4 regions of the Colwellia sp. M166 genome follow, and region 1 is predicted to be linked to each of the others. Evidence: predicted binding sites of a transcription regulator. Region 1 holds the regulator's gene; each other region holds the start of a gene.
What was found. The regulator sigma-54, encoded in region 1, starts transcription at its own class of promoters, with help from an activator protein. The targets are predictions, from matches to a motif close to GTTGGCACGNNNNTNGNNT.
Positions count from the first base shown of each region.

Region 2: the regulator sigma-54 is predicted to act here: its motif matches at 1,185-1,203, upstream of FGD67_RS08010 (GSCFA domain-containing protein).
Region 3: the regulator sigma-54 is predicted to act here: its motif matches at 1,424-1,442, upstream of fliE (flagellar hook-basal body complex protein FliE).
Region 4: the regulator sigma-54 is predicted to act here: its motif matches at 1,218-1,236, upstream of FGD67_RS06100 (PEP-CTERM sorting domain-containing protein).

Region 1 covers NZ_CP040755.1:2,882,547-2,884,756, reverse strand. The annotation lists gene lptB (LPS export ABC transporter ATP-binding protein) at 1-222, shown strand, start outside; gene FGD67_RS13105 (RNA polymerase factor sigma-54) at 283-1,791, shown strand; gene hpf (ribosome hibernation promoting factor) at 1,828-2,115, shown strand; gene ptsN (PTS IIA-like nitrogen regulatory protein PtsN) at 2,145-2,210, shown strand, end outside.
Region 2 covers NZ_CP040755.1:1,765,536-1,767,745, reverse strand. The annotation lists gene FGD67_RS08010 (GSCFA domain-containing protein) at 1-1,121, opposite strand, end outside; gene FGD67_RS08005 (nucleotidyltransferase family protein) at 1,456-2,210, shown strand, end outside.
Region 3 covers NZ_CP040755.1:1,724,980-1,727,189, forward strand. The annotation lists gene fliF (flagellar basal-body MS-ring/collar protein FliF) at 1-955, opposite strand, end outside; gene fliE (flagellar hook-basal body complex protein FliE) at 1,030-1,374, opposite strand; gene FGD67_RS07815 (sigma-54 dependent transcriptional regulator) at 1,615-2,210, opposite strand, start outside.
Region 4 covers NZ_CP040755.1:1,357,497-1,359,706, reverse strand. The annotation lists gene FGD67_RS06110 (Yip1 family protein) at 1-464, opposite strand, end outside; gene FGD67_RS06105 (hypothetical protein) at 676-954, opposite strand; gene FGD67_RS06100 (PEP-CTERM sorting domain-containing protein) at 1,321-1,938, shown strand.

The sequences.
Region 1 (2,210 bases):
GACCCTATTTCAGTAGGTGATATAAAAAAAATTATCCTACACTTAAAAGAACGTGGTATTGGCATTTTGATCACCGACCACAATGTACGAGAAACACTCGATGTTTGTGAGCACGCCTATATTGTTAGTCATGGCGAACTTATTGCTGAAGGTGATGCTAATCAAATTCTTGCGAATCAGCATGTAAGAGATGTATACCTTGGTGAACAATTCACGCTATAGTGAGTAACAAACTACAACGGCACAATAATAATGTCTTTGAACAGGGAAAAGAAAACGTAAATGCGTCCTACTCTGCAACTCCGTATCGGACAACAGTTAACGATGACCCCGCAATTGCAGCAGGCGATCAAACTGTTGCAATTATCTACTCTGGATCTACAGCAAGAAATTCAAGAGGCACTTGAAAGTAATCCTTTGCTTGAAGTTGATGAAACTGCTGATAATAGCTCGGAAAGTACCCCTGACCATTTAGAGGAAGCCTTTTCTGCTGGTGTTAGTGAAGATACAGCAATGTCATCCTCAGATGGCAGTGAAGATTCAGCACCAACGATCGATGAAATTAGCTCCTCAGAAGGCCTAGCCAAAACCGATATTCCCGAAGAACTTAATAGTGATACTACTTGGGATGACAACTTTAGTGCTGGTGCAAGTAGTGGCGGTGTTGGACCGGCATCAGAAGATTATACCTACCAAGGTGAAACAAAAGATTCATTACAAGATCACCTAATTTGGCAAATGGAACTCACGCCCTTTAGCGATACCGATAAAACCATTGCTATTGCCATTATTGAAGCCATTGATGAAGCAGGTTACTTAACCGTTTCAGCAGAAGATATCTTAGAAAGTGTCGGCATTGAAGATGTTGAGCTTGACGAAGTTGAAGTAGTACTAAAGCGCATTAACATGTTTGACCCCGTAGGTGTTGCTGCTCGTTCAATTCCTGAATGCCTACTGATTCAACTTAATCAATTCGCTAAAGATACCCCTTGGTTAGCGGAAAGTAAGTTAGCCGTAACTGAATATATTGAATTACTCGGCAATCGAGATTACCGCCAGTTAATGCGAAAATTACGCTTAAAAGAAGATCAATTACGCGAAGTTATTCGCCTGATACAATCTTTAGATCCTCGCCCAGGCGATAGCGTGATAAAAAGCGAAGAACAATATGTCATTCCTGATGTCTCTGTTGAAAAGAAAAACGGCCGTTGGACGGTAGAGCTCAACCCTGATACTGCACCTAAGTTATCGGTAAATCAGCAATATGCGGCGATGTCTCGCACCATGAAATCATCCACTGATAGTCAGTTTATCCGCTCGAATTTACAAGAAGCTAAATGGTTTATCAAAAGCTTAGAGAGCAGAAACGATACGCTATTAAAAGTGTCAAACTGTATTGTGCAACGCCAGCAAGGATTTTTTGAACATGGTCCAGAAGCTATGCGTCCGATGGTATTAAACGATATTGCCGAAGCTGTTGATATGCATGAATCAACAATCTCACGGGTGACGACGCAAAAGTATATGCACACGCCTAGAGGGATTTTCGAGCTGAAATATTTCTTTTCAAGTCATGTTAGCACTGAAAATGGTGGTGAGTGTTCATCGACTGCAATTCGTGAATTAATCAAAAAACTTGTTGCTGCTGAAATACCTGCAAAACCTTTAAGTGATAGCAAAATGGCAGATATTTTAGCCGAGCAAGGTATCAAAGTCGCAAGGCGGACCATTGCTAAATATCGTGAATCGCTCTCTATACCGCCATCAAATCAACGTAAAAGCCTACTCTAGGCCAACTTACTCACCCGTAAAAGAGGACAGCAGCATATGCAAATTAATCTTACCGGACACCATGTCGACGTTACCGATTCATTACGTGATTATGTTAATGGCAAATTTGAAAAGCTAGAACGTCATTTTGATCACATCAACAATGTACATGTCGTATTAACAGTCGAGAAGCTCAATCAAATTGCCGAATCCACTGTCCATTTAAGTGGCACTGAGGTCCATGCTAAAGCAGAAAACAATGATATGTATGCATCAATTGATGCTTTAATTGATAAGCTAGATCGCCAAATCTTGAAGTACAAAGGCAAGATTAACAAGCATTAGCGTAGCACCACATTAGGTCTTATAAGTTTATGAAGTTGCAAGATATCTTAACTCCGGACTGCACTATTTGTGCAGTACCGGCTGCAAGTAAAAAA
Region 2 (2,210 bases), 1.1 Mb from region 1:
ATTAATGCTTGTACTATATTTTTATTAATTTTTACGCTGGGATCGGGATTAAGCTGCGCTTGAATTATTTTTTTACATAGGTGTAGCAGGTCAGTAGCAGTTGCACAGTTAATTAACTTAGCATCTTTTTGATAAATATAATCGTATAGCGCTTGTACAATATCAGGGTTTGAAAATATGCTATTAAGTAGTAATTTAACATGGGTTAATGATTTTATTTCGTTATTTTTCGGAATTTCAATCAGCTCATTTTCATGCGTGTCGGCCTTGAATTTTAATATCGTATTAGCAAACCCTTGGAATTGTTTTGCACCATAACTGGCGACATAATCATTTTCGGCAACTGTTTGCCAGTTTTGTTCACTTTGTAGTACGCAGAAACTTAGCACATAACGAGGGATTTTATTTTTACTGGGTCTAGCTTGATGTGCTACTTGGTTGGGGTTGAAAATAATACTATCGCCAGTATGGGGCTGAACATATTTTGGCGCAAAACTAATGTCAAAATGTTGGCACAACTCACTGAGGTCGGTTACGCGATTTTCTATATTATTTAATATGTAGCCAACGGTTTTTAACTTATCTGTTGTGGCAACATCTAAATATGCTGTATCGCTGCCGTGCTCATCATAATCATTAAGATAGGTCAGTACCTTTAAATGTTTACGTGGACCACCATCTGCATGCCATCTTGTGGAATAGTCTTGCTCTGTTATTTCATCACCTATTTTATATATTGCCCACCAAAAAACACAATACTCACTGTTAAAATAGGAAATGAGTTGTTGATCTAAATCGTCATTGAAAATTTGTGGTAGCAATACTGATAATACGCTGGGATGTTTGATGCCTTCAGGGTTTTGTTCAAATTCTTCGATTAAGCTCTGGCAAAGTTCTTTTGGTAAATGATTTTCAAGTAGATGTATTTGTTCGCTTTTTAATGGTGTTTTAATACATTGCTGTTGACGGGAAAAACTGGCCATGGCCATTTGATCTAATTTTGCATAGTTGTGCTCAACTTCTAAGTGCTGAGCGATCTCAAGGTAAACATTGGGCTGCAAAATATAAGCATTGTTATTGATTAACGTAGGTTTTATTTGTGAGCTATCAAAAATCGACATAAGCTACCTTAGGTTTTAAAATTAGTACAGAACCAAAAATTAGATTGTTGCTATAGCAAATGAAAGCAACTTCTAAGCCAATTGCAATAAGCGTTGGGCAAAGGGCATTACTTGCGAGTAAAAGTAGACTAATAAGGTGATTAGCTTAGGCTGCGCTATAGTAAAGTCAATTTATCGACAGGAATTTGGCATATTTTGTGCAAATGAATAACACTTGCGGTCTTTCGTGAATAAATACCTCAAGCATTTAAGGTTCTTGCTAGTGTTAATAGTGTCTGCAAGGTATGCTTATTGATGTAAAAGCTAATAAATTCATCGTTGTAAGGGCTGAGTTATGAGTTCGAATTGGAAAAATGTCATTTTAGAGCAATCCGCAACTATGGGCCAGGCCATTGAAGCTATAAATGCTGAAGGCTTACGTGTGGCCCTAGTGGTAGACAAAAACTTCTGCTTAGTGGGGGTGATCACCGACGGTGATGTGCGCCGAGCATTGTTAGCCCATAAAGCATTAGATACGCCAGTCACTGAAATAATGAACGCTTCACCAAAAACCGCGCAAGCCAGCAGCACTCGAGCGCAGTTATTGTCAATTATGAAGCGGGCACAAATATTATCGCTGCCAATTGTCGACGCAAAGGGTGTATTGATAAATTTAGAAACCTTACATCATGTAATTGATACGCGCCGACATCAAACCCCTGTTTTTTTAATGGCAGGCGGTTTTGGCAAACGCTTACAGCCGCTAACCGATGCCTGTCCAAAACCCTTACTTAAAGTGGGCGGTAAACCCATTTTAGAAACTATTTTAGAAAGCTTTATTGCCGCCGGTTTTTATGATTTTTACATTTCTACACACTTTATGCCCGATATGATAAAGCAATATTTTGGAGATGGTAGTCAATGGGATGTAAGTATTCAATACATACATGAAAGCTCTCCACTGGGCACCGGTGGCGCATTAAGTTTACTACCGGATAACTTACCTGATATTCCCATTATTATGATGAATGGTGATATTTTAACCAAGGTCGACTTTGAAAACCTCTTAGCTTACCATCAAAAACAAGATGCCATTTGTACTATGTGCGG
Region 3 (2,210 bases), 1.2 Mb from region 1:
CTTCTACTTTCATTTCACTGCGTAAAGCAGGTAAATCTGAATTATAACGACGTTGAGTTTCTTCGCTATTGGTAAAGTCCATCGCGACATCGACTTGTGCGGTATAATTGCCTAAACCAATCACAGGAATTAAAATTGAATCAATTTTATCCATATATTCTTTTTCACGTTTCTGCTCGATTTCAAATTCTTTACGTGAACGTGAAGAAACCGAATTTTGCGAGCCAGAATTAAGTAAACGGCCATTTTGATCGGTAACCGTCACACGGTTAGGATCAAGGCTCTGCACTGCTGATGCAACAATATCAACCACAGAGTCCACTTCTTCTTCCGAAAGCAAACGACCACGGCGTAGAGTTAGTACCACTGTTGCTGATGGATTTTTTTCACGCTTAGCAAAAACATTATCACGCGGAATCGCCAATAAAACACGGGCTCTTGCGATAGTTTGTAATTGTTCAATGGTACGGGCTAATTGCTGTTCTCTGGAGTGCTTTAAGCGTTCGCTTTCAAGGCGTTGACTAACACCAAAGCCCATATCTTGCATCAGAATTTCGCTACCTTCTGATGGCCCTTCACTTAAGCCTTCACGCGCGAGCATGATCTTGACACTTTGATACTCGTCACTTTGTACAGATATGGTGTTATTTTCTTGACGATATTCAACTTTGTTGCTGTCAAGAAAGTCCATGGTTTTGATCAATTGTTCAGTTGGCAGTTTAGTTAAAAAACGATATTCCGGTTGGTTAGCCCACATGATGACAAAAATGGCAATAGCTAAACAGATAGCTAGCGCCATGACTATGGTAATCTGGCGTAAAAAATCGACATTGCCCATAGCACCGGCTAGACCTGATTTTTGTTCACCAACAACACCGTCGGCGCCATCATTAGCAACCAGATCGTTATTACCATCCGTTAGCATTAAATTTGTGTTGTCTGTTGAATCTGCCACTTACTCTCTCCGCATCACTGGTGCTTTATTCTTTTAAATATCAACTTATACCAAAGGTATTAATAGCTGAACAGCTATACTGGCATACTCATAATGTCTTTATACGCTTCAACAAACTTGTTTCGTACTTGCACTGTGGCATCAAAAACAATACCTGCTTTGGACGAAGCTATCATGGTATCAGCTAATGTAACGCTGCGATCGCCCATTTCAAATGCCTTTTTCTTCTGTCCGGCTTCTTGTTGTATTTCATTAACATTATTTACTGCATCTTTTAATAAGCTGCCAAAATCGCTACCGGTTTTACTAACAGCCGGTGTGCCCATGCCACTTTCATCACCGATGGGTAATCGATTTCCCATCGCTTCCATCGACATGCTTTGCATTTGGGCGTACAGAGAATTGGTTTTAATATCCATGGCTAACTCGCTTGCGTCAATTTCTTGTTACTTAATATTACTAAGGATTAAGCAAGCATAGTGCCAAGGCGAAGAGGATGAGTAATTGACTAACAAGGCCAAATCACTAAAAATAAAATATAATATTAATAATCAATCACAAAGGTTGAAATTATAAGGTAATAACAATAAAAAAAGCAACCTAATCTAGGTTGCTTTTTATTGTTTCAATCATGACTTAAAGCTATTTAAACCATCAAATTACAATGGGATTTGTATGCCGCTATCTCTCATACGAGCAATTTTATAGCGCAATGTGCGTGGGCTGATACCTAAACGCTCAGCAACATCTTTTCGACTGCCTCGACACGCATGTAAGGTATCTAATATAATTTGATGCTCTTGTAATTTCAGCTCACTGCCTAGCTTATCATCTTTACTTGGCTCTAGTGCTTCACTGTGCACTTTAGCTGGCTGAAAGTCATCAATCAACAAATCATTAGCATCAATACAACGATCGCTTTGTAAGATCAGTGCTCGCTGTATTACATTATCTAATTCTCGAACATTGCCAGGCCAATCATAAGCCAGTAATTTACTGCGCGCTGCGGCAGTAAATTCAGGAATAATATTACCATCTTTTTGACAAATTCGTGAAATTAGATGCTTAGCCAAAGGTAAGATATCACCTCGACGTTCATTTAGCGGTAACCAAGTCAATGGAAAGACATTTAATCGATAGTATAAATCTTCTCTAAAAATACCCTCCTGCACAGCATCTTTTAGGTCTCGGTTACTCGTGGCGATGACCCGAACATCTAAGCTAATGGTTTTACGACCACCTAAACGTTCGACTT
Region 4 (2,210 bases), 1.5 Mb from region 1:
ATAATTGGTACGCCGGAATAGAGTAAATATACCGAATAACATAACGCTGCTAATCCCGCGAGTACAACAAACCAAAGCACAGGAAAAAGGGCTGTTAATCCTGCCATTAACAGTGGTGTTGCAGCATATGCTGCTAATTCTAATGACTGAGTGAAGTCTGGTTTTGAATCAAAAGTTTTTGCCATCCATTGAATTAACACCGCCAGTGATAAAACTCCGAATATTAAACCTATATACAGAGCAGCAGACATAAATAGGGCGTTAGATTCGGTTAGTTTAATTGGGTCTCCTGCGCCTATTGTCCAACCGATATGAGCGGCGGCATAATAGCTACAAATTGCTGGGATTAGTGCAATGGTGAAAATATGCACCATAGAATACGTTAAACTTTCGTGGCGCTTCTCGATGGTTTGCCACTCTTTTTTAGGTGCAGTATAAAGCCCCCATATATGATTTAAGATCATGTTGTATACCTCTCTGTCCCCAAAAAATAATGCAGATATTAAGTCAAATTCTGCGGCTTTAGCTTCAAATCAACATTGTTTTTTTTATTGTTGATATTCTATTTATGTAAGATGGTAAGGGATTCGTCAAGAATTGATTGATATTTCGGCGAAAATAGTTTTTTTTAGCCATCTATCAGTCCGTTATAGAGGGTTTTATTTTAAAATGTGATCAACATACCTTAATACGAACAATTTTCATGATTTCTATTTCAAAACCTGCAATGGTTTCATTCGCAGGATAATAGGTAATATTAACCTGTTGGCTTTGTAATGATTTATAGCGTTTTTTTCTGCGGTATTTAAAAGGCACATCTAGGTCTTTTAACATGATGGTATTAAGGTACCAGTCATCGACTTCACGTTGCACATGTGAAACAACCGTTTGTTGTTCAGTATGGATAAGTGATTCGTGTTTATCTGTTAGTGATTTCGCGTCTGTTTTTTTCATCGTATTTTTCACTATATTTTGCTAAAAATAAGTAGCTTCCGTTAACGTATGAATGCAATATCATAACAAATAGTGAAAAAAAAATTTAGTTAAATGTTGCTTTTTAAAACAATTAAACAGTATTCTTAAAAAGAACCCTAAGTATTTAATATTATTTAATGATTACAGTTACTTGATGAGTCTTTGTGTCAGATAAATTTACAAATAAAAAAATCGACATTACTGCTAATTCTTACTTGATTGAAAATAAAAGCTATTTATTTGTTGGTATGGTTTATGCTTAATTAGCTGTAAGATAAGTGATAACGTTCACTTTTAGCATTTACCTTCAAATTTTATCGTGAAGGGATTAAAAGGAATAATAAGATGAAAAAAACAGTTTTTAAAGTACTAGCATTAGCCTGTGTGTTGTTATTCACCACAGTATCAAACGCGACACTAATAACCTTAGATGATCTTCCAGGCAATAACTTTAGAGTTGAAGCTAGTCCAATTTACTTTGAAGCTGGGTTTCAAATATCTGTTAGTTGTACTAATTGCGTTAATGTGATTAGTACGTTGAATGAGTCTGCTAACTTTTCTAATAGTAGTGAGGCAAAAGATTGGGGCGCCAACGGGCGCTTTCTTGAAACTTGGAATACTCAAGCCGTTTTTACCTTATCAGCTATTTCCGGACAAGCATTTGATTTCTTAGGCCTTGATATGGGTTGGTATAACAACAATACTGACATCGCTAGCTGGGAAATTATCAGTCTAGATGCCGCTAATAATCAAGTTGAACAATTAAACCTTTTTGGTAAAGGAAATTTTGCACTGTCTATGACCGGTGTTAATGCAATTCAATTGAGAAATATTGCTGGCTTTAGCTCATTCGATAACTTACAAGTATCTGCAGCTAATCAACCGGTAACCGTTCCTGAACCATCAACGCTTATTATTTTAGGCTTAGGTTTGATCGGATTAGCATCACGTCGAATTAAGTAACACTAGAGCCTGAACGCTTCGATTTTATAAAAAACACTAAGGGTCATCATTAGTGTTTTTTTGTTTTGGGCTGGTGAGTTTTTTAGTGGTCTTGCGTAATATATAAGCCGTTAAAAAGTTGCAGCTAAATGTGTTTAAAAATAAGCTTAAATTTTTGTGGTTTTTATTGATATGGTGTTGTCAGCGACCAGAGTATTTTACTACAGATTACTTCCTTGCTGTGAGCTGATACAGTTTATCTCTGGTTTGATAAGGTCATTAAACTTGAAAAT